DNA from 4 places in the Aliivibrio sp. S10_S31 genome. Region 4 is predicted to be linked to each of the others. Evidence: predicted binding sites of a transcription regulator. Region 4 holds the regulator's gene; each other region holds the start of a gene.
What was found. The regulator PurR, encoded in region 4, represses purine synthesis genes. The targets are predictions, from matches to a motif close to TNANGNAAACGTTTNCNTNA.
Positions count from the first base shown of each region.

Region 1: the regulator PurR is predicted to act here: its motif matches at 5,210-5,229, upstream of HC728_RS01570 (inosine/guanosine kinase).
Region 2: the regulator PurR is predicted to act here: its motif matches at 5,152-5,171, upstream of glpX (class II fructose-bisphosphatase).
Region 3: the regulator PurR is predicted to act here: its motif matches at 6,610-6,629, upstream of metK (methionine adenosyltransferase).

Region 1 covers NZ_JAAUWR010000002.1:2,044-9,768, reverse strand. The annotation lists partial or broken gene HC728_RS20385 (DNA translocase FtsK) at 1-682, shown strand, start outside; gene lolA (outer membrane lipoprotein chaperone LolA) at 710-1,306, shown strand; gene HC728_RS01590 (replication-associated recombination protein A) at 1,334-2,686, shown strand; gene serS (serine--tRNA ligase) at 2,808-4,115, shown strand; gene trxC (thioredoxin TrxC) at 4,204-4,638, opposite strand; gene HC728_RS01575 (HI1450 family dsDNA-mimic protein) at 4,811-5,134, opposite strand; gene HC728_RS01570 (inosine/guanosine kinase) at 5,317-6,621, shown strand; gene HC728_RS01565 (D-hexose-6-phosphate mutarotase) at 6,704-7,579, opposite strand.
Region 2 covers NZ_JAAUWR010000029.1:11,366-19,090, forward strand. The annotation lists gene groL (chaperonin GroEL) at 1-762, shown strand, start outside; gene HC728_RS18415 (endonuclease domain-containing protein) at 1,008-1,358, opposite strand; gene tpiA (triose-phosphate isomerase) at 1,720-2,490, opposite strand; gene HC728_RS18425 (5-carboxymethyl-2-hydroxymuconate Delta-isomerase) at 2,759-3,103, shown strand; gene HC728_RS18430 (DUF3135 domain-containing protein) at 3,118-3,471, opposite strand; gene glpX (class II fructose-bisphosphatase) at 4,087-5,094, opposite strand; gene zapB (cell division protein ZapB) at 5,461-5,703, shown strand; gene rraA (ribonuclease E activity regulator RraA) at 6,199-6,696, opposite strand; gene HC728_RS18450 (1,4-dihydroxy-2-naphthoate polyprenyltransferase) at 6,821-7,725, opposite strand, start outside.
Region 3 covers NZ_JAAUWR010000006.1:90,945-98,669, reverse strand. The annotation lists gene HC728_RS07065 (PilT/PilU family type 4a pilus ATPase) at 1-836, shown strand, start outside; gene ruvX (Holliday junction resolvase RuvX) at 971-1,396, opposite strand; gene HC728_RS07055 (YqgE/AlgH family protein) at 1,393-1,956, opposite strand; gene gshB (glutathione synthase) at 2,069-3,016, opposite strand; gene rsmE (16S rRNA (uracil(1498)-N(3))-methyltransferase) at 3,030-3,761, opposite strand; gene HC728_RS07040 (endonuclease) at 3,835-4,539, opposite strand; gene HC728_RS07035 (SprT family zinc-dependent metalloprotease) at 4,631-5,131, opposite strand; gene metK (methionine adenosyltransferase) at 5,296-6,450, opposite strand; gene tkt (transketolase) at 6,815-7,725, shown strand, end outside.
Region 4 covers NZ_JAAUWR010000008.1:95,277-103,001, reverse strand. The annotation lists gene torR (two-component system response regulator TorR) at 105-803, opposite strand; gene torD (molecular chaperone TorD) at 1,041-1,688, shown strand; gene purR (HTH-type transcriptional repressor PurR) at 1,968-2,981, shown strand; cyclic di-GMP riboswitch class I at 3,246-3,328, shown strand; gene tfoY (DNA transformation protein TfoY) at 3,457-4,044, shown strand; gene HC728_RS09020 (hypothetical protein) at 4,123-4,860, opposite strand; gene HC728_RS09015 (MGMT family protein) at 4,969-5,271, shown strand; gene HC728_RS09010 (YbaY family lipoprotein) at 5,301-5,807, opposite strand; gene tesB (acyl-CoA thioesterase II) at 6,040-6,903, shown strand; gene HC728_RS09000 (Lrp/AsnC family transcriptional regulator) at 6,966-7,433, opposite strand; gene HC728_RS08995 (PLP-dependent cysteine synthase family protein) at 7,553-7,725, shown strand, end outside.

The DNA.
Region 1 (7,725 bases), on a different contig from region 4:
GCTTGAGAAGCTACCATCTATCGTTGTTATCGTTGATGAATTCGCTGACTTAATGATGGTTGTTGGTAAGAAAGTGGAAGAGTTGATTGCACGATTGGCTCAAAAAGCACGTGCAGCAGGTATCCACTTAATTCTTGCAACACAACGTCCATCTGTTGATGTTATTACGGGTTTGATTAAAGCAAACATCCCAACACGTGTGGCGTTTACGGTATCAACGAAAACCGATTCAAGAACCATTCTTGACCAAGGTGGTGCAGAATCTCTATTAGGTATGGGTGATATGCTCTACTTAGCGCCGGGTTCTAACCACACGGTACGTGTTCATGGTGCTTTTGCATCAGATGATGACGTACATGCGGTAGTGAATGATTGGAAAGCGCGTGGTCGTCCAAATTATATTGATGCGATTACTAAGAGCGATCAAGGTGCTGAAGCATTACTTCCAGGAGAGAAACCGGAAGGTGAGGAAGAGCTAGATCAATTGTTTGATCAGGTGGTTGAGTTTGTAACAACATCACGTCGTGGGTCAGTGTCAGGTGTTCAGCGCCAATTTAGAATCGGTTATAACCGAGCTGCTCGTATTGTCGAGCAATTAGAAGCGCATGGCATTGTTAGTACTCCGGGTCATAATGGTAACCGTGAAGTAATTGCACCACCTCCTGTAGGTATGCATGATTAATCCAAATTTTTAAGAAGTGAAAGTGTAATGAAGAAGTTTTTATTTTCTCTCTGTTTATTAAGTTCGACGGTATTGGCATCACCTCAAAGTGAACTGACAGAACGATTGAATCAGAATGCAGGCTTTGAAGCTGGTTTCACACAAAAAGTATTAAGCCCAGAAGGTGATGTACTAATGCAAGGCGAGGGCGATGTAAAAATCCTGCGTCCTAACTTGTTTCGTTGGCATACACAAACGCCAGATGAGAACTTATTAGTCACCGATGGCAAAACCTTGTGGTATTACAATCCATTTGTTGAGCAAGTAACATTAATGGGATTAGAGAAAGCTACAACTCAAACACCATTCGTATTATTAACTCGTAATAAAGCGTCGGATTGGGACAATTATTCAGTAAGCCAAAATGGTGATGCGTTTACGGTTTCACCAAAAGCAGATTCTGCCGTAAAAAGTGAATTTATTGTTCGCATTCAAGAAAACGGCAAAGTAACGGGTTTCTCTGTTGTTGAGCAAGATGGTCAACGTAGTGATTTTGATTTCACAAAGTTTGAAGCGAAGAAGCCTGCCAAAAATAATTTTACATTTGCGATTCCTGACGGTGTAGATATTGACGATCAACGTTAATAAGCGTGCATCTAAGAAACTAAAAGGATAAACGTGAGTAATTTCAGTTTAGATTTTTCAGCAGGGGACGATTATCGTCCCCTTGCTGCTAGAATGCGTCCGCAAAATATTGAGCAATATATTGGTCAACAACACTTATTAGGTGTTGGTAAACCACTGCGTCGAGCATTAGAAGCGGGTCAAATCCACTCTATGATTTTGTGGGGACCTCCGGGAACGGGTAAAACAACATTAGCAGAAGTCGCTGCCAATTATGCGAATGCAGAAGTTGAACGTGTTTCAGCGGTAACCTCTGGTGTTAAAGATATTCGAGCTGCAATCGAAAAGGCCAAAGAAAATCAAATTACGGGTCGAAGAACTATCATGTTTGTGGATGAAGTGCATCGCTTTAATAAAAGCCAGCAAGATGCATTCTTACCGCATATTGAAGACGGCACGATTACCTTTATTGGTGCAACAACAGAAAACCCGTCTTTTGAACTTAATAACGCCTTGTTATCTCGTGCACGTGTATACAAATTAAAATCACTAGAAAAAGAAGACATTGTTCAAGTCATTGACCAAGCTTTATTAGATAAAGATCGTGGTTTAAATGATGAAAATTTTGTATTGCCTGATGATGTGAAATTGCAGCTAGCTGATTTAGTATCAGGCGATGCTCGTATGTCTCTAAACTATTTAGAGCTTTTGCATGATATGGCAGAAGAAAACGCACAAGGTAAAAAAGTCGTCGATTTACCATTATTAGCGGAAGTTGCAGGTGAGAAAGTCGCACGTTTCGATAATAAAGGCGATATGTGGTATGACTTAATATCGGCGGTTCATAAGTCCATTCGTGGTTCAAATCCTGATGCGGCTCTTTATTGGACTGCTCGAATTATTGCTGCGGGCGGTGACCCTCTGTATGTAGCTCGTCGGTTACTTGCTATTGCTTCAGAAGATATCGGTAACGCTGATCCAAGAGCGATGGAAGTCGCAATGAATGCATGGGATTGCTTTACTCGCATTGGTCCTGCTGAAGGTGAACGAGCCATTGCTCAAGCCGTGGTTTATTTAGCGTGTGCTCCAAAAAGTAATGCGGTTTATACAGCATGGAAACAAGCACAGATGGATGCGATAAATTCCCCCGATTATGAAGTGCCTAATCATCTTCGTAATGCACCAACTTCATTAATGAAAGATATGGGGTATGGGTCAGATTATCGTTATGCCCATGATGAGCCAAATGCTTATGCTTCTGGTGAGAACTATTTTCCACCTGAAATGCGTGATCGTAAGTATTATTTTCCTACAAAACGTGGTTTAGAAACCAAAATTAGTGAAAAGCTAGAATATTTAGCCCAATTAGATCAAAACAGTCCGTTAAAACGCTACCAATAAAAGGGCATTTTCGGTATCTTATTCGAATCGCAATTTGGAAATGAAAATTGCACAGGATTTTATTATTAAGTGGGTTCTTTTTATTTTGAACACACCATTACTATAAGGCATAGGATTACAAATGCTTGATTCAAAATTACTTCGTACAGAGCTGGATGAAACAGCTGAAAAACTGGCACGTCGTGGCTTTAAGCTAGACGTAGAGACACTTCGCAACCTTGAAGAACAACGTAAGTCCCTTCAAGTAAAAACTGAAGAGCTTCAAGCGCAGCGTAACTCCCGTTCGAAGTCCATTGGTCAAGCAAAAGCGAAAGGTGATCACGAAGAAGCTGATCGCATTATGGCTGATGTTGCGAATCTGGGTTCTGAACTGGATGAAGCAAAAGCAGCACTAGCAGAGCTTCAACAACAAATCGAAGACATCGCGCTTTCTGTACCTAACATCCCTGATGATTCAGTGCCACTAGGTAAAGATGAGAACGAAAACGTAGAAGTATTACGTTGGGGTACACCTTTAGCGTATGACTTTGAAGTTAAAGATCACGTTGATCTAGGTGAAATGGCTGATGGTCTTGATTTCGCAAGTGCGGTTAAGATCTCTGGTTCTCGTTTCATCGTAATGAAAGGTCAATTTGCTCGTCTTCACCGTGCTCTTTCTCAGTTTATGCTTGATCTTCACACAGAAGAACATGGCTACACAGAAATGTACGTACCATATCTTGTAAACCCAGATAGCTTATTTGGTACTGGTCAACTTCCTAAGTTTGGTGAAGACTTGTTCCACACAAGCCCACTAACAGAGCAAGTAAGTGATGTTCCACTTAAGAAGCTATCACTTATCCCAACAGCTGAAGTTCCAGTAACTAACATGGTGCGCGATACCATTACTGATGAAGCTGATATGCCACTTAAGATGACGGCTCACACTCCGTGTTTCCGTTCTGAAGCGGGTTCTTACGGTCGTGATACTCGCGGTCTTATCCGTATGCACCAATTCGATAAAGTTGAATTAGTACAAATCACTAGACCAGAAGATTCAATGGCTGCACTTGAAGAACTAACAGGTCATGCTGAGAAAGTTCTTCAACTATTAGAACTTCCTTACCGTAAAGTGGTTCTATGTACAGGTGATATGGGCTTCGGTTCTCGTAAGACTTACGATTTAGAAGTGTGGGTTCCAGCACAAGAAACGTACCGTGAAATCTCTTCTTGTTCAAACATGTGGGATTTCCAAGCTCGTCGTATGCAAGCTCGTTTCCGTCGTAAAGGCGAGAAAAAACCTGAACTTGTACACACACTAAACGGTTCTGGTCTTGCTGTAGGTCGTACAATGGTTGCGATTCTTGAGAACTTCCAACAGGCTGATGGTAAAATTGCAATCCCACAAGTACTACGTAAGTACATGAATGGTGTTGAGTTCATCGGTTAATCTATATTAATAGATAACACATAATAAATAGTAAAAAGCCCCTTTATGCAGAGTCATAAAGGGGCTTTTTGTTTGTCTGCTATTTACATTACTTAAGCAGTGCTTGATTTAACCATTGATCAAATTGACCTTTAGGTAATGCACCATTAATCATGTCTACACGCTGACCGTTTTTAAATACCATGATCGTTGGTATTGAGCGGATCTGATATTGTGCTGCAATTTGTTGTTCAGCTTCTGTGTTGACTTTAATACAACGAATTTGTCCATTACGTTCTGCTGCAACATCTTCAAAAACGGGCGAAAAGCCAACGCATGGGTTACACCAAGGTGCCCAGAAATCGATAACAACGGCTTTATCACTATTAAGTAAAGCGGCGAGGTTATCCATTGTCCCTTCTACTGGTTTACCGTCTAATAATGGTTCCTTACAGCGACCACAAGTTGCACCATCGTTGACTCGTTCAGTAGGAAGACGGTTTAACCCATGACAAGATGGGCATCGAGTTTGAAATTGTGACATGGTATTCCTTTATCGTTATTCTGTGTTAATACCAATTACCATTGGGAAATTGGTTTAAACAGTTTGTGAGCATAAAGAAATAATGGGGATGCGAAGAGCTAGATTCAATAAATTCAGAAATAAAAAAGGAGCAAATGAATGCTCCTTTTTAACAATATGGTAGGGGATTAACTTAATCACGTTTCCATAGCATGTGACAGAATTTATGTTCAGGATCACGGCTAACTAGCATGCGAGCAAAAACATCATCTAACGCATCAGATTCTTCATTTACTAAGCCGATTAGTACTTCAGCATATGTTTCTTTATCTACTTCAAATCCAACGTGTTCGGCCCAATCGTCACGAGTATCAACAACCTCTGCTGCACCACGGTCATCAAATTGCAAAGTGAATAAAGCAACATCTGCAGGTTCAAGGTTGTCTTGAGCCATTTCTAGGAAGATATCGTAAGCGACTTCAATTACGTCGTCGTAGCTAATTAGTTCAGTAGTCATGGTTATTACCCTTAAAAAATACGCTTTAAATTACCACGAAATCGCTTCCTAAGGCTAGATGTATAAACAAATAGAAAGGGCAAACGTTTGCTATTGGCAGTGGCGTATATCAGTAGTTGCGGCAGAGTTATTGAGCGGCTAAACTTCGCAGTTCTTCCATTAGCCAGTTGAATGATTATTTTATGAAATTTCCAGGTCAGCGTAAATCTAAGCATTATTTTCCTGTTCACGCACGTGATCCATTAGTTAGCCAAGCTCAAGAAGCTAAGAAAATGTCTCGTACCCATATTATTGGTATCGACCAAACGCTAGTGGATATTGAAGCGAAAGTGGATGATGCTTTTATTGAAAAATATGGCTTGAGTAAAGGACACTCACTGGTTATTGATAACGATAAAGCTGAGATGCTTTATAATGAATTAAAAGACAATAATATGATCAGCAATGAATTTGCTGGTGGTACGATTGGTAACACGCTTCATAACTACTCTGTTCTTGCTGATGATAAATCAACATTATTAGGTGTTATGAGTGAAGATATTCACATAGGCAGTTATTCATACCGTTATTTATGTAACACATCTAGCCGAATGGATTTAAACTACCTTCAACCTGTACCGGGTGCGATTGGTCGTTGTTTTGCACTGATTAGTGAAGATGGTGAGCGTACGTTTGCAATTAGCGAAGGTGACATGAACCAACTTCGTGCAGAGAGCATTCCTGAGAAGATTTTCAAAAATGCATCAGCACTTGTACTAACAGCATATCTGGTTCGTTGTAAAGAAGGCGATCCAATGCCTGAAGCAACAATGAAAGCGATTGAATATGCGAAGAAATACGATGTGCCTGTTGTATTAACTATGGGTACTAAGTTTGTGGTTCAAGATGACCCACAATACTGGCGTGATTTCTTAAATGACCACGTAACTGTTGTTGCAATGAATGAAGAGGAAGGTGAGGCGCTTACTGGTGCTACAGACCCTCTAGAAGCTGCAAATAAAGCTCTTGAGTGGGTTGACCTAGTTCTTTGTACTGCTGGCCCTGTAGGTCTTTATATGGCAGGTTACACGGAAGATTCTGCAAAGCGTGAAACATCACTACCATTACTACCAGGTACAATTGCTGAATTTAACCAGTTTGAATTTAGCCGTCCAGCAGTGAAGGACAGCTGTGAAAACCCAATTAAGGTATTTTCACACATTTCACCATACATGGGTGGTCCTGAAAAAATTAAGAACACTAATGGTGCTGGTGATGGTGCATTATCTGCTTTATTACATGATATGGCTGCAAACCATTACCACCGTAATAACGTACCAAACTCAAGCAAGCATCAGCACTCTTTCTTGACGTATTCTTCTTTCTCACAAGTATGTAAATACTCAAACCGTGTAAGCTTTGAAGTATTAGCTCAGCACTCTCCACGCTTATCTCGTGGCTTGCCAGAGCGTGAAGACAGCTTAGAAGAAGCATACTGGGAAAGATAAGAGACAATCTCTATTTTCCAAACAATAAAAAAACGGAAGCCTCAGTGGCTTCCGTTTTTGTTTAGGTAAATATCGAAGTATCTTACGCTTTAATCGTTGTGGTTAGGGTAAATGCGCTACCTGGTTCAACGGTTTGGGCTTCTTCTAAGCTAGTTGCGTGGTAAGTAGATTCAACACACACCATGGTTTTGTAGCCATCATTATCCATATCAGCCATCGATTCAGCGCCTTCAATCCAAGGGTTCCAAATAACCGCAGCATTATGACCTGAATTCGTCACCGTCAATGTACGCTGAGAGTCTGAAACTGATACGGTATTTTCTGGGTGAGTATATACACGGTCAACGGCAGCATTTATTGATAGAGTGTCTTCACCTGTACATAGTTTGGCATTTTGAAGGCCGTCAATATATGTTGGACCCATGCCCGTAATTGTTGTTGAGACAATATCCGCAACGTTGAGGTAAGTATGTAAAGCACCTGAACAATTCCATGCTTTGTTATCCGTATTTTTTGCGTCAAGCGTAATATGTAACTCATCACCAATTTCAACGGTTAAGCGTGCTTCAAATTCAAAAGGCCAAATCGCTTTGGTTGCTTCAGATGCTTCTAATCCTAGAACGACAATAACGCCATTATCATTTTCACGGTGTTCAATAAGCGTCCACTCATTATTACGAGCAAAGCCGTGAGCAGGATCGGCGATGCGGCCAAACCATGGCCAACAAACAGGAACACCGCCACGAATTGCTTTTTCTGGGTTAAAGATGGCTTCTTTACTCATCCAAATAAGATCGTCTTGTCCTTTTGGCGTAAAAGATAAAACATGGCCACCATGAAGAGAAATGGCTGCATTGGCTTTGTCATGAATGACACGAATCACTTTTACATCATCTAATTGAGCAACAGTGACGTTATCAGATAATACACTGATAATTGGAAGCTGAGTAAGATTCATAGGTAACTCCTAAAATAATAAATATGCATTCTTCTTCTATTTAATATTCAGAGAAATGGCTTCTTTTTGATTGAATAGAAAAAGGATAGATACTGAATTGCAGGTATAAAAAAGGCGACAATTAAGTCGCCTTTCATGCTTAAAAG
Region 2 (7,725 bases), on a different contig from region 4:
ACTGCAGGTTCTGTAATTTCAGAAGAGATTGGCCTAGAGCTTGAAAAAGTCGTTCTTGAAGATCTTGGTCAAGCTAAGCGTGTAACTATTACAAAAGAAACGACAACTATCATTGACGGTTCTGGTGAAGAGACAATCATCCAAGGCCGTGTTTCTCAAATTCGTCAACAAATCGAAGACGCAACATCTGATTACGATAAAGAAAAACTTCAAGAGCGTGTAGCTAAGCTAGCTGGCGGTGTTGCAGTAATCAAAGTTGGCGCTGCTACTGAAGTTGAGATGAAAGAGAAGAAAGACCGTGTTGAAGATGCACTTCACGCAACTCGCGCAGCGGTTGAAGAAGGCGTTGTAGCTGGTGGTGGTGTTGCACTTATCCGTGTTGCATCTAAAGTAGCTGGTCTTGTTGGTGATAACGAAGAACAAAACGTAGGTATCCGTGTAGCACTTCGTGCAATGGAAGCACCTATTCGTCAAATCACTAAGAATGCCGGTGAAGAAGATTCAGTTGTTGCTAATAACGTTAAAGCGGGTGAAGGTAGCTACGGTTACAACGCGGCAACTGGCGAATACGGCGACATGATCGAGATGGGTATTCTTGACCCAACTAAAGTAACGCGTTCTGCACTTCAGTTTGCTGCATCTGTTGCGGGTCTTATGATCACAACTGAAGCAATGGTAACTGATAAGCCACAAGACTCAGGTTCTGCAATGCCAGATATGGGTGGCATGGGCGGAATGGGTGGTATGGGCGGCATGATGTAAGCCATCCCCATAAACCAATTCGCTTGATAGCGTAATGTGTTTGAAGAACCGAGGCAGAGATGTCTCGGTTTTTTTATGCGTGGGAAAGAGCAGGGCGCTTCGCTTATAGGATTCAGGTTTCAGGAAGAGCCGGTTTTAGAGGTGATCGTTGTGATAACAGCGATCACAATACGGTTCCTCCCCTTGATTGATGTATTGTTGAGATTGGAGGTGTTGATATAAGGGGAGGTTAGGAGGGGTTGTAACTAAATATACTTTTTTATACAAAGAAGCACATTTTCACAGTTATCTAAAACATCTTGATTAGTAAATCTAACAACTCTTATTCCTAAGTTTTTTATAAACAAGTTTCTAATTTCATCATACTTCTGAGCTTCAATAGATAAATGGCTATCACCATCAAGTTCAATGACTAACTTTCTTTCACTACAAAAGAAGTCAACAACATACTTTCCAATTCCATGTTGCCTTCTAAATTTAACTCCTAATTGCTTCTTTCTTAAATAGAACCATAATTTTTTCTCTGCATTTGGCATATCATTTCGTAAGTTTTGTCGTAGTGTGCAGTATTTCTTCTGATTAAAAATATTCGGCATATTGATTACTTATAGAAAAATTAGTATCAATAAACAGTAAGGGATAAGAAATCAATAGGATGAAAAAATCAGAGTAATTGCGATCATATTCAAAGTTACTTATTAACAACCCCTCCTAACCTCCCCTTATATCAACATAGTCAATCACAATACATTATTACTCAAGGGGAGGAACAGTATCGTGATCGCTGTGATTACAGCGCCCACCTCTGAACCCTGCAAGGGAGCTTGCGACCGATCTGAAACCTGCTCTTAAAACAAAAAAAACCGCAGATGCTTTCACATCCACGGTTTCAAATTATTCACAGAACCAAGTTTTCCTCGCCCTAGAGCGAAGCGTTCTCGTTCCTATAATCTATAATTAAGCTTTTGCTTCAGCTGCTGCTTTAGCGATAGCTGCAAAGCTTTTCGCGTCAAGAGCTGCACCGCCAACTAGAGCACCATCGATGTCTGGTTGTGCGAAGTAAGCTGCAGCGTTTTCAGGCTTAACAGAACCGCCGTATTGGATAACAACGTTCTTAGCAACTTCTTCAGATTTCTCAGCAATGTGAGCACGGATTTGAGCGTGGATGCGTTGTGCATCTTCAGCTGTAGCTGCTTTACCAGTACCGATAGCCCAGATTGGTTCGTAAGCGATGATTGCGCCGTTTAGAGCGTCAACGCCTTGAGTGTTGATAACTGCGTCGATTTGACGTGCACATACTGCAACAGTTTCACCAGCTTCGTTTTGAGCTTCAGATTCACCGATACAAAGAACAGGAGTAAGACCGTTTTCTTTTAGGAAAGCGAATTTCTTAGCAACGAACTCGTCTGATTCGTTGTGGTATTCACGACGCTCAGAGTGACCGATGATGATGTGAGTTGCACCGAACTCTTTAAGCATAGCTGGAGACATGTCGCCAGTGAATGCACCGCTGTTGTTTAGATCAGTGTTTTGAGCACCTAGGATGATTGCGCTACCAGCTTCAGTAAGCGTACGCTCAGCAAGGTCTACAAATAGTGCAGGTGGAGCAACTGCTACGTCTACGCCTGTAACGCCTTCAAGTTCAGCGTTAAGACCGTTTAGTAGTTCAACAACCATTTCTTTGCTGCCGTTTAGTTTCCAGTTACCCATAACTACAGGATGACGCATAGGATTCTCTCCAATTCAAATTAATGTAAAAAACTTGCGTAAAAATATAACAGATTTTGCGACAGATTTAGTGTCTAAAATCATTTTTATACCTCATTTTAGTGCTTTTATTTCGGAATGCGAAAAATTATGAGCTGTAATGTAGAAATAAATGGCAGATTTTAAGTGTGATTACTTAGGCACTTTTCTATTGAGGATATTGTAACTAATTCACTTTCACTGAATGATGGAAAAGTAATCATTTTGGGTACATTAAAAGGACGTTGTTATGCCGCACTTAGTTATGGAATATTCAAATTCAGCAGAAGATAGGCTTAATATGCAGGGCTTATTAGAAGACTTGCATCAAGTGGCTATTGCCTCAGGATTGTTTTCAGCAAAAGATGTGAAATCAAGAGCGGTAAGAGTGCATTCTTGGCTTGTTGGAGAGCAGGGAAATAGCGTCGACTTCATTCATATTACGTTAGAACTATTAGAAGGAAGAAGCTCTGAGCAGAAGAGGGAGTTAAGCCGTGCATTAATGGATGTGCTTGCTGAACAAGCCAGTCACATTGATAGCTTAACTATCAACGTGCGTGACATGGAAAATGAGAGCTTTCAAAAAATAGGTTAGAGCTTTCGTCTTACCTAATGCTTAGTATTATTTGATGGGCGAGAAGTGGCGTTAGGAAATTGAATAATATCTGCAGCTTGATGCTCATCAATGGGTTTGTTGAGTGAATCAGCAAAGCGAACGAATTGCTTTCCAAGCTCTCGCCCTAGAAGAATATTTACATGATTTGGGTTGTTGCCTCGCTCAATAATTCGTTCAATATGACTTTGCTGTGCAAGCAGTGGCCCTTGATGTTCTTCCGGAACACTTTCAATAAACTCCATACTTAGTTGATGACGTAATGCTTCCAGTTGTTCTGGATCTTTTTCTGCTAATGCTTTTAGCTCATCAAATGAGGGGATGGATAGGTTGCGATGTGATTGTGGCATAAACTGATTCCTTGTTTTTGCTTTTATAGATTCAGCTTAGTTGAAGTTTTCAGGTTTTGAGAAAGTAGAGCTGGGGGGATTGAATGGGAGTCTCGCTTTTGAGATTGGGAGGCGAGGGGCGAGAACGGACTTCGTCCTGCGAGAAGCGAGTGAAGGCAAGAGCAAGGTTTCAGGGGATTCGCTGTAATTACAGCGAACGAGATACAGTTCCTCCCCTTGATAGATATATCGCTGAGATTAGTGATGTTGATAGAAGGGGAGGCTAGGAGGGGTTGTTAGTAATGAATCTTGGTTTATCTGAATGACAATAGTATGCATAACCAACCCCCTCTAACTTCCCCTTGTATTGACTATGTCTATTTCATAACCCTAACGATTAAGGGGGAGAACCGTTCTTTGCTACTCTAACCATAGCAATCATATTCAGAACTGAGCACTCGCTCTTAGCTCTTTCTCACCCCTGAACCCTGCAAGGGAGCCTGCGACCGATCTGAAACCTGAACCCTTTAAAATAAAAAACCGCAGATGCTTTCACACCCACGGTTTCAAATTTATCGCAGACCTCGGCTTTTTCTCGCTCCTTAAGCGAAGCGTCCTCGCCTCTAGTCCCTGCTCTTAAAGAATAATATCTCTAATCTCAGCGTCTTTACGCTCTAAGTAGTGAATCGACTTAATACGACGAATCGTACGACAACGACCACGAATAAGTAGCGTTTCAGTTGTCGCAATATTACCTTGGCGAGTAATGCCTTCTAGTAGGTCACCTTTAGTGATACCAGTTGCTGCAAATACAACATCATCACTACGTGCCATGTCTGTCATCTTTAAGATAACGTTCGCTTTTACGCCCATTTCTTCACAACGTTTAAGCTCGGCTTCACCGTGGATACGGTTTTCTTCTGTATCGCCTTTAACTTCATGACGAGGAAGAAGGCGTGCTTGCATGTCGCCATCTAGTGCACGGATAACTGCAGCAGAAACCACACCTTCAGGTGCTCCACCGATACAGTACATAACGTCCACTTCGCTATCAGGCATACAAGTTAGAATAGAAGCTGCAACATCACCATCTGGCACAGCAAATACACGAACGCCCATCTTCTGCATGTTTGCAATTACTTCATCATGACGAGGTTTAGCCAGTGTTGTCACAACAAGCGTTTCTAATGGTTTACCTAATGCTTTTGCAATATTTACTAGGTTTTCTTCTAGAGAAAGACTTAAATCAATTGCCCCTTTTGCACCAGGACCAACAACCAATTTTTCCATGTACATATCAGGTGCTTTTAAGAAACTGCCTTTTTCACCAGCAGCCAATACAGCAAGAGCGTTTGATTGACCCATCGCAGTCATGCGAGTACCTTCGATTGGATCAACCGCGATATCAACAGCATCGCCACCTGTACCTACGTTTTCACCGATGTATAGCATAGGTGCATCATCGATCTCACCTTCACCAATAACAATCTCACCACTGATATCAGTTTTGTTCAGAAGAGTACGCATTACTTCAACAGCTGCACCGTCAGCAGCGTTTTTATCGCCACGGCCAAGCCATTTGTAACCAGCCAGTGCGGCACCTTCAGTAACTCGAGAAAAAGCCATTGCTAAATCGCGTTTCATAATTGCTCCGAATAAATCGATGAATAAGTAAAAATCGAGGGGATTTTAGCATAACAAAAAGGGAAACGTTTGCTTTTTCCCGCGAGAATGAAATTTTTTCAGCGAAGAATAAAAATATCAAGGAGCTAAAGGTGTGGTTTAATTCAAATAACGAAGGTAAATACCTAGTTTTGGTATGTAGTTCGTTTTAATCTTAAGAAAGTACGTCAGATGTTGGTAAAAACTGCTGCTTTTTTGTTCATATGATGCAATTTAATGAATAACACTATGGCAGAATTACAATTGCTGAGTAGAATAGAAAACAAGTTTGTAGTGAGTAATAAATTCGCTACATATTCAATGAAGAATATAGTTAAGGTGGCAGGAATGTCTTTAGAAATATTAGAACAACTAGAAGCTAAAGTTCAGATGGCAGTAGATACAATCGCACTGCTACAAATGGAAGTTGAAGAATTAAAAGAAACGAACGCAGCGCTAACTCAAGATCTTGAGCAAGCAAACAACGGTCGTTCAGAAGTAGAACAAGAAGCTCAACGTGCACGTGATGAGCAAGCTCAATTTGAAGCTCGCATCCGTGGTCTACTTGGTAAAATGGACGAAGTAGAGTAATAGAGCAGGGACGAGAGGCGAGGACGCTTCGCTCGAGGAGCGAGGAAGAGCTAAGTTCTGTGAATTATTTTGAAACCGTAGGTGTGGAAGCATCTACGGTTTTTTTATTTTAAGAGCAAAGTTTAGGTTTCAGATCGGTCGCGAGCTCCCTTGCAGGGTTCAGAGGTGGTTGCTGTAATTAAAGCGATCACAATTATAGTTCCTCCCCTTGAACGATAGATTATTGAGATCGGTGATGTTGATATAAGGGGAGGTTAGGAGGGGTTGCTAGTGATGAGTTTTGGTTTATCTGAACGACAATAATATGCATAACCAACCCCCTCTAGCTCCCCCTTGTATTGACCATACTGCTTTCATAGATTTTGGTATTTAAGGGGGAGAACCATTCTTTGTTGCAGTAGCAACAACGCTCATCTCTGAATTCTGCAAGCGCAGCGATCTGAACTCTGCTCTTCCTGAAACCTGAAACCTCGCTTTCTCGTCCCTTAATCTTTTTTACTCTTCCTCACCCATCTCTTCTAGCGGCTCTTGAGAGATAATCACTCCAGTCGAATCCGCGTAAAGATGATCTTCAGGTAAGAAAGTCACACTACCAAAGTTAACCGCAACATCCACTTCACCAATGTTTTGTCTTGCTGCACCAACAGGAATAGAAGCGAGAGCTTGAATGCCAATCTCAATCTCTTCTAGGTAATCCACTTCACGGACACAACCATAGATAACTAAGCCTTCCCAACCATTGTGGGCTGCTTTTGCTGCTAGGTCAGCATCGACTAAAGCACGACGTAAGGAACCGCCGCCATCAACTAATAAAACACGACCTTCGCCTTTCTCTTCTAATAGTTGATGAATCAGACCATTATCTTCAAAACATTTAATTGTTGTGATTTGGCCTGAAAATGATGTCTTAGCGCCAAAGTGGCTGAACATCGGTTCAACAACATCAACTTGATCTAAATAGATGTCACAAAGTGCTGAAGTATTGTATTCCATAGTGAAACTTACCTTTTATTGGTGTTTGTAACTGTTCAATATACGTGCTTTTTTAGGCAATACTATGACAAACCGCAAATTTATCCTGATTTACTTAGGTCAGTGAGATAAGCCGCTTTCGTTTTTAAACGGATAAGTACAAGCCAACAGCAAATAGTACATTGGTAAATAGTGCGCATTGCACAACGGTGCCCATCATAGGTCTGATTGCTTCACCATTTGGAGCTCGCATTACTGACATAACATGATTGAAGACGAAAGGTGCAATTGCTAAAAATAACCAACCAGTTAGTGAATGAATTTGAGTCGCACTAAAAACAGCAAGACAGATAAAACTCGCGGCCATTAATACAGCATGATATTTACGACCCCAGTTTGCGCCCATACGAACGACCAGTGTCATTTTTCCACACGCTTCGTCATTTTCTATATCACGTAGGTTATTAATATTTAATACTGCGACAGCTAATAAACCACAGGCAGTCGCTGGTAAAAATAGAGCAGAAGATAAGTGACCTGTATGAAGGTAATACGTACCAGCAACCCCTAATAAACCAAAAAAGATAAAAACAGAGATATCCCCTAAGCCACGGTAACCATAAGGCTTATCACCCATGGTATAAGCAATAGCAGCGCCAATAGCTAATAACCCAAGAGCGATGAATCCAATAATATCCATGGTTTGGTGTAATGAGCTAAATACTAAAATTAAGCCACTAATGATCGTCAGAACAATATTAATGCCAATGGCTTTTTTCATTGTTTCTTGCGTTACAAGGCCGGTTTGCATTGCTCGTTGTGGACCAAGGCGCTCTTCGTTATCTGTTCCTTTCACTGCATCGCCGTAGTCATTTGCCAGATTCGACAATATTTGCAATAACGTTGCGGTGATAAATGCCATTAACGTGATAGTAAAAGAGGCGTGGTTATTCCAATATGCCAAAACAGAGCCTGTCATGATTGAGGCTAGGGCAAGAGGTAGTGTTTTTGGACGAGCGGCGCTGAGCCAAATGGAAAAAGGAGAAGTTT
Region 3 (7,725 bases), on a different contig from region 4:
GTGCAGTGATACGTCGTATTGAAACCAAAATTCCGTCCATGGAGTCACTAAATCTTCCAGAAGTAATGAAAGAATTAGCCGTTACTAAGCGTGGATTAGTATTAGTGGTGGGGGCTACGGGTTCAGGTAAATCAACGTCAATGGCGGCGATGACGGGTTATCGAAATGACAACCGAAGTGGTCATATCTTAACGGTAGAAGACCCAATTGAGTTTGTGCATCCTCATAATAAATGCATCGTGACTCAGCGTGAAGTTGGCCTTGATACTGAAAGTTATGAAGTGGCATTAAAAAACTCGTTACGCCAAGCGCCAGATATGATTTTAATTGGTGAGATCCGTAATCGAGAGACAATGGAATACGCCATGAGCTTTGCTGAAACGGGGCATTTATGCATGGCAACATTACATGCAAATAACGCTAACCAAGCATTAGAGCGAATTTTGCACCTTGTTCCTAAAGAGAGTAAAGAGCAGTTTTTGTTTGATTTATCCATGAACTTAAAAGGGGTCATTGCACAGCAGTTAGTTCCGGATATGAATGGTAATGGTCGTCATGGCGTTTATGAAGTATTACTAAACACGCCACGCGTTGCAGACTTGATCCGTCGTGGTGATTTGCATGAACTTAAATCGACCATGGCAAAATCACGTGAGTCGGGTATGCAGACGTTTGATCAGAGCTTATTTGAACTGGTAATGGATAAGAAAATATCAGAAATGGAAGCGCTGCACAGTGCGGATTCGGCTAATGATTTACGCCTGATGTTGAAAACAAAAAGAGGGGATGCGTTCTCTTCATCTACATTGGATAATGTGTCGATATCGTTAGACTAAAAGCGATACGCTTTGCTAACTAGAACGCTACGCTCTAGAAACTATAAGAGCAGTAATACGTAAATGATTACTGCTCTTAATATCTGCTTTTGATCTTATAGGAGCGAAGCGTTCTAGTCCCTAGTTTCTAGTTCTTAGCCCCACTGATTCTCAAACCAACTTTCTAAAATAACTACAGCAGACTGACAGTCAATATTGCCTTTTGACAGGGCTTTATACCCACCAAATTCGAATAAATCAGCACGAGCCTCAGCCGTTGATAAACGTTCGTCATGCAATTCAACTTGTTTACCAAAACGACCATGTAGGCGATTAGCAAATTTCTTTGCTCGTGGCGTAATAGTGTCGAGTTCTTTACCGTGAAGATCGGTTGGCAAACCAACAACGATTAAATCAGGGTTCCACTCTTTAATTTGTTTTTCAATATCATCCCAATTAGGGGTGCCATCTTGAGCTTTAAATGCTTTTAGTGGACTTGCTGTTCCTGTGATTTCTTGTCCAATCGCAGAACCAATACTCTTGGTTCCGAAATCAAAGGCCATAATGGTGCGTGAACTCATGCGTGTCCAATCTCACTTGATAAATTTGCAGGGTTAATTCCCAGTAGTTGTAATGCTTTACGCCAACGATCAGGAATAGGAGTATCGAAAATAACGCTTGGATCTGCTTCTAAAGTCAGCCATGTATTCTCTGATAATTCTTTTTCAAGCTGTCCACCTTCCCATCCAGAGTATCCTAGTGCAACAAGATATTTATATGGTTGGTATTCTGTACCTAATGTAGCAAGAATATCTTTTGAGGTTGTTACTGATAACTCATCAGTCACTTGAATGCTTGATAAATAGTTATCTTTATTTGAATGAAGAACAAAACCACGATCATCCGACACCGGCCCACCATTTAATACTGGTTGGCTTAATGTTTGAGGGAAAATGATAGGTGATGGATTATCTAGTTCTATTTGATCTAGCATTCCTTTTAATGAAATCGGTACAGGCTCATTGATGCGTAAGCCCATGGTTCCATCTGAATCATGTTCACAAATATAAATAACGCTTCGTTGAAAGAACGGATCTTTCATACTAGGCATAGCAACTAAAAAATGATTTTTTAAATTCACAGAGCCTCCCGGAAAGCGAGATTAATACCAATGTAAATACCGCTAAAGATAACGCATAAACCAATTGGTATTAATATTGAGGAGTTGCCCCCTCAATACAGTTAGAATGTGATTAAGCGTTAATTCGGCGCTCAATTGCATCCATTAATTTGCCTGTAATCGAAATATCAAAAGCCGCTTCAATTTCTTTAATACAGGTTGGGCTTGTTACATTAATCTCAGTTAGTTTGTCGCCAATCACGTCGAGTCCTACAAAGATTAGACCCTTTTCTTTCAATGTTGGAGCTACTGCATTAGCAATTGCCCAATCTGTCTCACTTAATGGACGTGCTTCACCGGTACCACCTGCTGCTAAGTTGCCGCGAGTTTCCCCTTTTGCTGGAATTCGAGCTAAACAGTAAGGCATTGGCTCACCATCAACCACAAGAATACGCTTATCACCGTTACTAATATCAGGAACAAAGGTTTGTGCCATGCAGTAGTTTTGTCCGTGATTGGTTAATGTTTCGATGATTACTGATACGTTTGGATCGCCGGCTTTTACTCGGAAAATAGAAGCGCCACCCATACCATCTAGTGGTTTAAGAATCACATCTCCATGCTCTTCACGGAAAGCTTTAATTTTTTCAGCCTTACGAGTCACTAATGTTGTTGGCGTTAGCTCTGGGAACCAAGCAGTAAATAGCTTTTCGTTACAATCACGAAGGCTTTGTGGTTTGTTTACAATCAGTGCACCTTGAATTTCAGCGCGCTCTAAAATGTAAGTTGCGTAGATATATTCAGTATCGAATGGGGGATCTTTACGCATTAGTACCGCATCAAGATCAGCAAGGTCGATAGTTTGTTCTGATTTGAACTCATACCAACTTACTGGGTCTTCTTTTAGTTCAACGACTTTGGTATCAGCAACCGCTTTGCCTTGATCTAAATGCAGGTCACTCATTTCCATGTAATGAATTTCCCAACCACGTTTTTGAGCTTCAAGCATCATGGCAAAGCTAGAGTCTTTTTTAATGTTAATGGATGAAATTGGATCCATTACGATACCGAGTTTGATCATTGTGTTTCTCCAGTTAGCCAAGATCGCCAAAACGAACTTGTAGGGCTGTAATTGCGGTAAGCGCTGCGGTTTCTGTTCGTAGAACACGAGGACCAAGCAGCGTTTCTTCAAATTGATATTGTTCTGTCATGTTAATTTCTTCAGACGATAAACCGCCTTCAGGACCAATTAACAAGCGTACATTTGTTACCGGTTCAGGAAGTGTATTGATTGAGTATTTTGCTCGTGGATGAAGGTTGAGCTTTAACCCATCGTACTCTTCTGCACACCATTCTTCTAATGACATAATAGGGCGAATTTCAGGAACTGTATTACGTCCACATTGTTCACATGCAGCAATTGCAATTTTTTGCCATTGATCTAATTTCTTTTCAAATCGCTCTTTATTCAATTTAACGCCACAGCGCTCAGAGATCAGTGGTGTAATCACATTCACACCCAATTCGACCGATTTTTGAATGGTAAATTCCATTTTATCGCCACGAGAAACAACCTGACCTAAATGTAAGTTAAGTGGTGATTCGCTGCTACGCTCAATACGCTCAGTGATTTCCACTTCAACACTCTTTTTTGATGCTGAAGTGATTACAGCTGGAAATTCAGCTCCGCTTCCATCAAACAGAAGCACAGATTCACCTTCTTTCATTCGCATTACACGACCAACGTGATTTGCTGCATCATCACTTAAATTCACTTTTCCTTGTGAAGGAAGAAGCTCTGGGTGGTGGATTCTTGGTATTCTCATGGTCTACTTTTCTTTAACTATCTTGTATTTAAGGATGGAGGTTAAAGTGTGCTTTTTCAACCTCTAATTATGTCTATTTGCGACATGCTTTGTAGACAAACTGATTATGGTTGCCTTGAATTTTAGCAATGCGCTTATCGCGTTCACACTCCCACTCAGATACAGGGTATTGCTTATCCCATGCGTTCATTAGTTGACGTTGTGATTTTGATAAATTGAAACGATACTCTTGGTTCATGTATAAATAAGTACGAGCAATAGCACCTCTTGATTGTGCTGGTGGCTCAGCGACACGTCCTTTGAAATCCACTTTGAAGGCACACTGGCCGTAATATGCGCCTTTATTGCCATTCCATTGTGAGAAACGGAAATTAGATCGGTCACCATTTACTTCGCCAATTGCTGGAACCAGGTTATGTAAATCGGCTTCCATTAACTTAAATTGCTTATCTTTTCGGGTGCAGTTTTTACGACCACCATCTTGCCAACATTGGCGTTGGTGACCAAATTGCCATGCTGGAACCACGTGTTCCCACTCGATTCGGCTTGCTCGTTTTTCTTGTTTACGCACGTTATAGCCACAACTTTGTAAATCAGGAATGCCTTTCTTTTTATCTTTCCAAGTAATGTCACAGCCACAATAAAATGAGGTTGGGTGATCTAAATAGATTTTGACTGCTTCTTTTTTGGCTTTTGAAAATGAAGAAGGGGGAGCGGCTAATACATTAAATGCAGAGCCAATAGCGATAATGCTAATAAGTAAGCGGATTAATTTCATAATAACTACTACTGATGATTGTATTAATCCAGTAAGAGTAGCTTATTGTTAAACCGCTTTATAGATAAATTAATTATTAGAAGTCGTTAATTTAACTACAGTTGATTTTAGCTCTAGAGAGTTTTAATGGCGATTGACAGTTTTTACATACATATTGAGTCTGTTTTTTTTGCACTCGATTATGGCGACGTACCGTTAATTCGTGTGTCGAGCATTTGCAACGATAAGGAAAGGTTTTTCCTTTAACTGAATCGACACTGAAACTGTGTGTTGTACGAGCGGGGAGGTTGAATACTTGATTCATGACTCCTTGCCATTCTTTTCCGTGAGGGCGCACACGACCATACAATTTGAATGTGATTAGGTGAGCGATTTCATGAGGGATCACTTCATTAATAAACGTGTGTTGATTTTCTTCTAATAAAATAGGGTTAATGCGTATTTCCCAGCCTTGAAGACGTGCTGTTCCTGCAATTTTTCCACGCTGAGTAAATTTGATTTCTGGCAGAGAAAAAGGACGATTAAAAAAGGTAGAAGCTTGTTGAATACATTGTTGTGCTTTTGCTATTGATGCTTGTTGAAGTGGGGTCATTACGTCTCTTTATTATCGGTTTTCAAACTTCCGGAAAGGAAGAACGATTAAATAGACCATTTCAAAGAGGATTAATCAATAGATAGGAAGATATTATTCATGCTGTAAACATAAAAAAGGAAGCCGAAGCTTCCTTTTTAAATTCAGAAATAAGTAAATAGTACTTATTTAATACCAGCAAAATCACGAAGGATTGCTGCTTTATCTGTTGCTTCCCATGGGAACTCTTCACGACCGAAGTGACCGTAAGCTGCTGTCTTCTTGTAGATAGGTTGAAGAAGGTTAAGCATTTCTTGTAGGCCGTATGGGCGTAGGTCGAAGTTTTGACGAACGGCTTCAATGATGATGTCGTGAGATACCTTCTCAGTACCGAACGTTTCAACCATGATAGATGTTGGATCAGCAACACCGATTGCGTATGAAAGTTGGATTTCACAACGGTCAGCCATGCCAGCTGCTACGATGTTTTTCGCTACGTAACGTGCTGCGTATGCTGCTGAACGGTCAACTTTTGATGGATCTTTACCAGAGAATGCACCGCCACCGTGACGAGCTGCACCGCCGTATGTATCAACGATAATTTTACGACCAGTAAGACCACAGTCACCCATTGGGCCACCGATAACAAAACGACCAGTTGGGTTAATAAAGAAGTTAGTGTCTTTATTTAACCATTCTGCAGGCAGTACTGGCTTGATGATTTCTTCCATTACTGCTTCACGAAGATCTGGTGTTGTTACAGAATCACAGTGTTGTGTTGAAAGAACAACTGCATCAATACCAACAATTTTACCTTGGTCGTATTGGAAAGTTACTTGAGATTTTGCATCTGGGCGTAGGAAGTCTAGCTTGCCACTTTTACGTACTTCTGCTTGTTTTTGAACAAGTAGGTGAGAGTAGGTAATTGGAGCTGGCATTAAAATTGGCGTTTCGTTAGTTGCGTAACCAAACATGATACCTTGGTCACCAGCACCTTGTTCTTTAGGGTCAGCTTTATCAACACCTTGGTTGATGTCTGGAGATTGCTTACCAATTGTGTTTAGTACGGCACAAGAGTTTGCATCAAAGCCCATGTCTGAATGAACGTAGCCGATTTCACGAACGGTTTCACGAGTGATTTCTTCGATATCAACCCATGCAGAAGTGGTTACTTCACCACCAACCATCACCATGCCAGTCTTTACGTATGTTTCACACGCAACACGCGCTTTTGGATCTTGTTCTAAGATCGCATCAAGTACTGCATCTGAAATCTGATCTGCAATTTTATCTGGATGACCTTCTGATACTGACTCAGAGGTAAATAGGTGCTTAGCCATAAGGGAGCTCCACTTCTATAAATAATAAGTTCTAAAAATACCCACAATCTATATAAGTCTATACGTTTAACAGTGTAGGTGTTTTTCCATCTAGACGGCCATAATAAAGTAAAATTGATTAATTACAACTCATTTAGTTTAAGAAAATAAATATAAGACATAACCAATCGTTTGCGTTTTGTTGTGAGATTTATCGGTATAAATCAGGTTTTCTGTCAAAATCGTGAAAAAAAGCGTCTTATTTACTAAGTAATCGTTTGCAGTGCCGATGAGGCTTTGCGACAATACGCACCTGCAAATTTAGGTTAATCAATAGTGATTAACTTGCTCAACAATATAGTCCTTCGAATTTTCAGGAGCAGGCATGTCTTCACGTAAACATCTAGCAAATGCAATCCGCGCTTTAAGCATGGATGGTGTTCAACAAGCAAATTCTGGTCACCCAGGCGCACCTATGGGTATGGCAGATATCGCTGAAGTATTATGGCGTAGCCACCTAAATCACAACCCACAAAATCCAGAGTGGGCTGACCGCGACCGTTTTATTCTTTCAAATGGTCATGGCTCTATGCTGATTTATTCTCTGCTTCATCTTTCAGGTTATGACCTGTCTATCGAAGACTTAAAGAATTTCCGTCAACTGCATTCTAAAACTCCAGGTCACCCTGAGTATGGTTATGCACCAGGCGTAGAAACAACTACGGGTCCATTAGGTCAAGGCATCACTAACGGTGTTGGTATGGCGATGGCTGAAAAAGCATTAGCTGCACAATTTAACCGTGAAGGCCACGATATCGTTGATCACAACACATACGTGTTCATGGGTGACGGTTGTCTAATGGAAGGTATCTCTCACGAAGCGTGTTCACTTGCTGGTACATTAGGTCTAGGCAAATTAATCGCATTTTGGGATGACAACGGTATCTCTATCGATGGTGAAGTTGAGGGTTGGTTCTCTGACGATACACCTAAACGCTTTGAAGCATACGGTTGGCATGTAATTCCTGCGGTTGATGGCCACGATTCAGATGCTATCAATGCAGCAATTGAAGCGGCTAAAGCTGACCCTCGTCCTTCGTTAATTTGTACTAAAACAGTAATTGGTTTTGGTTCTCCAAATAAACAAGGTACACACGACTGTCACGGCGCTCCATTAGGTGCTGAAGAAATTGCAGCAACTAAAGCTCAATTGGGTTGGGAACACGGTGCATTTGAAATTCCTGCAGATGTGTATGGCGAATGGGATGCAAAAGAAGCGGGTTCTGAAAAAGAAGC
Region 4 (7,725 bases):
AATCAGCATTACGTATGTAAAAAAACAAAACATAAAATTCAGGCATAAAAAAGCCGCTCATAGTATGAGCGGCCAAATCAAAAAATTAACTATATTAAGTAAAATTAGTCACCTGCGAACATGTAACCTTCACCATGAACAGTAACAAAGATTTGTGGGTTTTTAGGATCCACTTCCATCTTTGCTCTCATGCGTCTAATTAATACGTCAATTGTTCTATCGTTTGGTGCATCAACACGGTGGCTAATCATATTTAAAATACGTTCACGAGATAAAACCGTATTAGGGTAAGAAGACAACGCAACTAACAATTCATATTCGGCTTTAGTTAATTTAACTGGTTCACCGTTATTTGATAATGCTCTACGTTGAATATCAAATGTCCATTCACCAAAACGAACAACGTTAGACTCATCTAACTCAACTGGCTCGTTTGCAAGTGACATACGCCAAAATAGATTTTTAACGCGTACAAGTAATTCACGTAACTCAACGGGTTTCGTTACGTAATCGTCAGCACCCATCTCTAGGCCAACGATTCGATCAATACTATCTGTACGTCCTGTTACTAAAATAATACCAATATTGGATTGGCTACGTAATTCACGCGCCAACAATAAACCGTCCTCTCCTGGTAGGTTTATATCAAGCATAATTAAATCAACTTTTTGTTCAGCTAAAATAGAACGCATTTCTGCACCTGTTTCAGCCTCGCTCACTTGATATCCCTCGGCTTCAAAGTAGCCTACAAGTTTAGAGCGAGTTACCACTTCGTCTTCAACAACTAAAATGTGATAGCTCATAATCTTCTCTTTATTTTTGGTTATTTGGATAGTTCTTATCTTATTCTATTCATAATCTGTAATAATGCCAATTCTCAATTGATATTTCTGTATTTTATTTGATTCAAAACAATTATTAATAAAAATTGAGCTTTAACCTTTACAAACATCTTTATACACCCTGTTAATGATAGGTGCTATTCCTTTTCATACTTATCCAGTACAATTTAGGAATAATTTTTTTGGAGCATAAGATAAATGAACGAACTTACTGCGTTTAATGAGCAACGCGCTGAAATATACTGGTGGCTATCTAGCCTATTATCAGCAGAATTAACGACAGAACAACTTGAGCAATATGGCAGTTTTGAAGTACGTACTTTTCTATCTAATTTAGCTGAAACACCAGAACTAAGTGATTCAGTTAATGCATTAATTGAAAAATTAAATGCCGTGCAAGGTCGTGAAGATGCACAACTTGAACTTTCTGCTGATTTTTGTGATGCCTTTTTAGGCTCAGATAAAAGTAGTGCGCTACCGTACGCTTCTATGTATCTTGATAAATCAGGTTTACTAAACGCAAAACCTGCTCAAGATATGCGTGAATGGCTTACAAAATACAATATTGCACAAAAAGCTGAATTTAATGAGCCTGCTGACCACATTGCCATTGAATTAGATTTTTTAGGTAATTTAATTGTGATGACAAATCAGCAAGCTTCTGAAGATGAATTTGAAACTTATATGAATGCTCAACTAACCTTTATTAATGAGCAACTGTTAAGTTGGACACCTCGATTTAATGAAATTTGCATCGAAAGAGATAAATTTGGTTTCTATGCTGCAGTAACAGGCTTACTTGTTACATTCCTAAAGCTAGATGTGAAATTTCTTGCTGGCGAATAATATAAGATAATTGCTTTTATTATTTATGTTAAAAAATATGTGATATAAATCAAAAGCAATATCAAAATTTATTAAATCAGTAATTGTTTGCACTATGCTTTAAAGATAAAATGTGATCGCAAACGATAAAATTTGTATTGAAATGAAAACCGCATTTTACGCGGTTTTTTTCATTTTTAACCAGGGCCTATTTATCTTCCATCAGTTCTTCTAGTTTAGAGCTACACCTTTTTTGTTGGAAAATAAATAGCCCCTTATTACCTATTATAAGGTTTATATATGGCTACTATTAAAGATGTGGCGAAGCTGGCAGCAGTTTCAACAACCACCGTTTCTCACGTGATAAATAAAACGCGCTTTGTTGCTGAAGCAACACAAAAACGTGTTTGGGAAGCAGTTGAAGAATTAAACTATGCTCCAAGTGCGGTAGCACGCAGCTTAAAGTGTAATACAACACGTACTATTGGTATGTTAGTAACACAATCATTTAACCCATTTTTTGCAGAAGTAATGCATGGTGTTGAAAACTATTGTTACAAGCAAGGTTACACACTATTCATGTGTAATACTGAAGGCGACCTAGAAAAACAAAAACACTATTTAAGAATGTTGGCGGAAAAACGAGTAGATGGCCTACTTGTAATGTGTTCAGATTTAAATGAACAATTACTGACCTTACTTGAAAAAAACACCGAGCTACCAATGGTTATTATGGACTGGGGTCCTGATAGCCCGCGTACAGACAAGATCATTGATAATTCAGAAGAAGGCGGTTACTTAGCGACGAAGCATCTTATTGAAAATGGTCACACTCATATTGCATGTATCACAGGTCAAGCTGATAAAGTGACTTGTAAAGAACGAGTTCGAGGTTTTGAAAGAGCTCATGCTGATGCAAATTTATCTTTTAATCCAGAATGGATTCTAGAAGGTGATTTTGAGTGTGCGTCTGCATCTAAGGCGGTTGACAAAATTCTTTCTATTGAAGAAAGCAAACGCCCTACTGCACTATTCTGTTTTAATGACATTATGGCATTAGCTGCAATTAGTAAGATTCAACAATCAGGCTTACGTGTACCTGAAGATATTTCAGTTATCGGTTATGACAATATTGAATTGTCTGCGTATTTCTCACCACCATTAACAACGATCCATCAACCTAAACGCCGTGTAGGTAAAACAGCGGTTGAGATTTTGTTGGAACGAATTAAAGATAAAGATCATGAAAGACGTATATTCGAAATGCAACCAGAGGTTGTTACACGTAGCAGTGTTTTAAATCGCCTTAAATAATTTGCCTGACTTCATAATAAAAACCATGCCAACGAGCATGGTTTTTTTATGCTTACTAAACTCAATCTTAATTCTCAATAATAAAAAACCTATAAATACTGACTATCGATCTCTGAATTTTTATAAATATCAATATTAAAAGTATTAAATAAGAGAAAAGTTGAACCGACCTAACAAATTTCGATGAAATATTTTGGAACTAATATCACATTTATGAATTTTCTGTTCCAACATTTCTTATTGATTGCTATATCATCAATCTTGTCACGAACATGGCAAACTACATGAAAATGTAGGACGCAAAGCTTCCGGCCTAAGTATTTATATAAGGTAGCGGGGTTGCCGACGGCAAGTGGTCGATTCTATCCCTTGTTAATTTTTACGTTAAAATAACAATACTTAGTTTTCAACTTGCTACTATTTCCTCGGGCTCAGTTGTTTAGTGACATAGACTTACTAACCGAGAATTATTGCAATGGATAAACCAGTATTAAAAGACTCACTTCGTCTACTATCTTCACTAGGAAAGATCACTTCTCGCTCTATGTTTGGGGGATTTGGAATCTTCATTGACGACACCATGTTTGCTCTTGTAGTTCAAGATAAGCTTCATTTAAGAGCAAGTGACGAAACAATTAATTTATTTAAAGAACAAGGCTTTGAACCATACGTTTATAAAAAACGTGGATTCCCAGTTGTAACAAAATATTTTGCTATATCTCCTGAATGTTGGGATGAACCAGATTCAATTTTGATTCAAGCGGTTGTTGCTTTAGATGTAGCGAAAAAAGATAAAGAAAAACAAAAATCAGCAGGTCCTTCTCGTATTAAAGATTTACCTAACTTACGACTTGCAACAGAAAGAATGCTGAAAAAAGCAGGAATTACAACAGTTGAAGAACTGAAAAACACGGGCTCTGTTAATGCTTATAAAGCAATACAGCAAACACATTCAAGTTCAGTAAGTGATGAATTATTATGGTCTTTAGAAGGGGCTATAAAAGGAATGCACTGGTCTGTAATTTCTGCAGAAACACGTAATGAATTAAGAAAACAGCTATAATTAATATTGTTTTAGATTCATTTTTATTATGTTGTATTCTATAACGCATAGAATACAACATAATCACTACTATCAGCCTTAATCGACTGGTTCTTCATCTACTTGCATCATAAAATCAGTAATCCAACCAATTAATAATATCATTAGCCAAGAAACCATAATTGAATTTGGTACTTCAAACTTTGGCGAAATAATTAATGTAGAAAAACCAATAACAGGTAAAAGCCAAGATAGCATAGGTAACCAATTTCTATACTTTGATCTTCCGATACTTTGTAAACACACAATCAGCCCTGTAATCGACAATGCTACCAAGGCTGCATGTTGTAAACCTCCAATCCATAAAGGAATAACAAGAACTAATGGCCACCACGCATTTCGATTAACTGGTTTCCAACTTCTTGCCGCAATCCAAACTAATATGACACATACAATTTGAGTCAATGTAGCCCACGCACTTCCAGTTAATTTTTCTTCATATTGTAAAGCCATGATCCCAGCTTGCATCGCAATAACAACAGCAGCAATAAATACGATTAAGTGTATGCTTTTACGGTGTGAAAAGATCACCATTAATAATGGAAACAAAGTCCAAACAGAAATAGATAATGGCATTGGTTGGTATTGAAGTGTAAAACCAAATAATGATAAGCCAATTAACAATACCCAAGTAGCAACCCCTCCTTGAGGGATCAACCATAAAATAGGTATCGCCAAAGCCAATAATGGTAGCTCTCCCCCACTAACACCAAATGCTAAAACGCCAACAATAACTAAAACAAAACTTAAAATGATCGATAACACTGCTAGAAACATCGCTTTCCCTCCATGGATCAGAGTTGTTCACTTTGTTATTATTCCAGTGTAGCGTTATTAATCATCTTTATCACTGACCCACTTCACTTTTTTATTAAGGGTTTGTTTATGAACGAATTCACGCAGAGCATTTATTTAAACTTAACCCAAATTCCATTCGGACGAATTATCAGCTATGGGCAACTAGCTAAACTTGCAGGTTATCCAAATCATTCAAGACATGTAGGTAAAATACTATCTCGTCTTCCTGAAGATACTTCTTTACCATGGTTTAGAGTTGTTAGTTCACAGGGAAAAATTTCATTATCAGGAGATAATTTTATTCGTCAGCGTAAGGCACTAGAAAAGGAAGGATTAACAATAAGGGATGATGGAAAAATTCTAAATTTCAAGCAAGTAATAATGCAATAATAGCACTATTACTTGCTTAAATAGATCGATTACTGACGAACACCTTTCAGTAGTAGATCTTGGTTTAGTGTTGCAGCTTCATCAGTAATTACTGCGTAATTAGTATCAGTAGTAAAACGTAATTTACCATCAACTTTAATTGTTGCACGTACCGCATAACGATGATTAGCTTGAATATCTGCTGTATTGAATTCTAAAGAGTAAGCAAACGGAGATGAATTTTCACCTACTTCAAACGTTTGTTCTGTGATAGTTTTCGATGGTGCATCAGCTAAAGAAATATCCTCTAAAGTAACGGTTACAACCGCATTTGCAGGTAATGCAATACGCTCACGATAACCTACTGTACCGGTTACTGATTGTGTTGCTGCGGCTTCAACTACTGGTGCAACTTCTGTTTCAACAACGTCAACTTGTTCAACGACTTCTTGTTGAGGTGCTACTGTTGTTTCTTTTTCTGATTTATCAGATGAATTGCAACCGACCATTGTTAATCCTGTAACGACTGATAAAGCTACTAATAATGACTTTTTCATTTTATTCTCTCTAATTTAATTGCCATTCAAAACCACGCTGAATATAGACTGATTATTTATATCTGTCTCTCTATTCTCGATATCTTTGACACAAAACTGACTCAATAAGCTTATTATTACAGTGATTTGATATAAACTTATCTTTAATTAACATTATATTTAACTTATTGAACTCAATCTGAATATCTTTAAAATAGAGTTATTATTTGAGAGTGATCATACAGGCCAAAAAATGAACCAACCACTTAACGAATTACTTAATTTGCTACAACTAGAGCAATTAGAGCAGGGTCTTTTCCGAGGACAAAGCGAACATTTAGGTCTACCACAAGTTTATGGTGGTCAAGTTATTGGACAAGCACTCTCAGCAGCTCGCTATACGGTTGATAATGATAGAACAGTTCATTCCTTTCATAGCTACTTTCTTTACCCTGGCGATCCTGAAAAAGCCATTATCTATGATGTTGAAAACTTACGAGATGGCAGAAGCTTCAGTACCCGCCGTGTAAAAGCGATTCAAAATGGTCGCCCTATTTTCTATCTAACAGCTTCTTATCATGGTGATGAACCAGGCTTTGAGCACCAATCACACATGCCTGAAATCGCAGGCCCCGAAAACTTTGCATCAGAAACACAATTAGCAGAAGCGATCAAACATGTTTTACCACCAACGGTACAAAAAATATTCTGTGGTGAAAAACCCATCGAAGTTCGCCCTGTCAATATTGTGAATCCACTGGCTCCGAAAAAAGCGGCACCTACACAACATTTATGGATCAAAGCCAACGGTGAATTACCTGATAACCAATTAATTCATCAATACTTATTAGCTTATGCTTCTGATTGGGGCTTTTTACCAACCGCTCTTCATCCACATGAAGTGAGTTTATTAACACCGAACTTCCAAGTGGCTACGATTGATCATTCCATGTGGTTCCATCGTCCATTTAAAATGGATGAATGGTTGCTTTATTCAATTGAAAGCACAAATGCAAGTGGCTCACGTGGGCTAGTAAGAGGGGAAATATTCAATCAAAAAGGTCAACTTGTTGCTTCTGCTATGCAAGAAGGCGTGATGCGAATGAAGAAAAAATAAACGTTCTTTCTTTTTCTATCGGTCAGGCTATCGTTGCCTGACCTATTTATTTGAATGTAAAATTATAGCGGCAATTCAGTCGTGTATTTCAGCGGCTCCATAGCAAATGTACTGGTTACATTTGATATGTCATCAATACTATTAACCAACTTCTTATAAAACCCGTCAAACGCTTTCATGTCTTCAGCAAGTACTTTCATCATATAGTCGTATTCTCCAGCCATTCGATAAAATTCCATGACTTCAGGAAAATCTGACACCGTATCAACAAACCGGTTATACCATTCTTGTGAATGATTAGAGGTTTTAATCAAAACAAACGCGTTAAAGCTCAAGCCTAGTTTTTCAGGATTAAGTAACGCTACTTTCTTTTCAATAATGCCTTCTTCTTCAAGTCTCTTTAATCGTTTCCAGCACGGTGTTGTGGTCAAATTAACTGCATCAGCTAACTCTTGTAATGAAACAGTACAATCTTTTTGCAATAATGAAAGTAAAGTTGTATCCACCTTATCTAGCTCATGCTTCCCCATAAAAACCTCAATGTAGAAAATTTTTCTATTTTATTGCTAATATGAAGTAAATATAGCAAAGTTTTTCTCATCGAACAGCGGTAAATTATTCACATAGTCACTTTTAAAGGAAAATCATTATGTGTACCGATCATAACTGGATAAATAACGCTATTCGTAAAATTGAAGCAGATTACCAACGCTCTGCTGATACGCATCTTATTAAACTTGATTTGCCTATGCTTGAAGGTATCGATGTATACCTAAAAGATGAAAGTACACATCCAACTGGTTCCCTTAAACACCGTTTAGC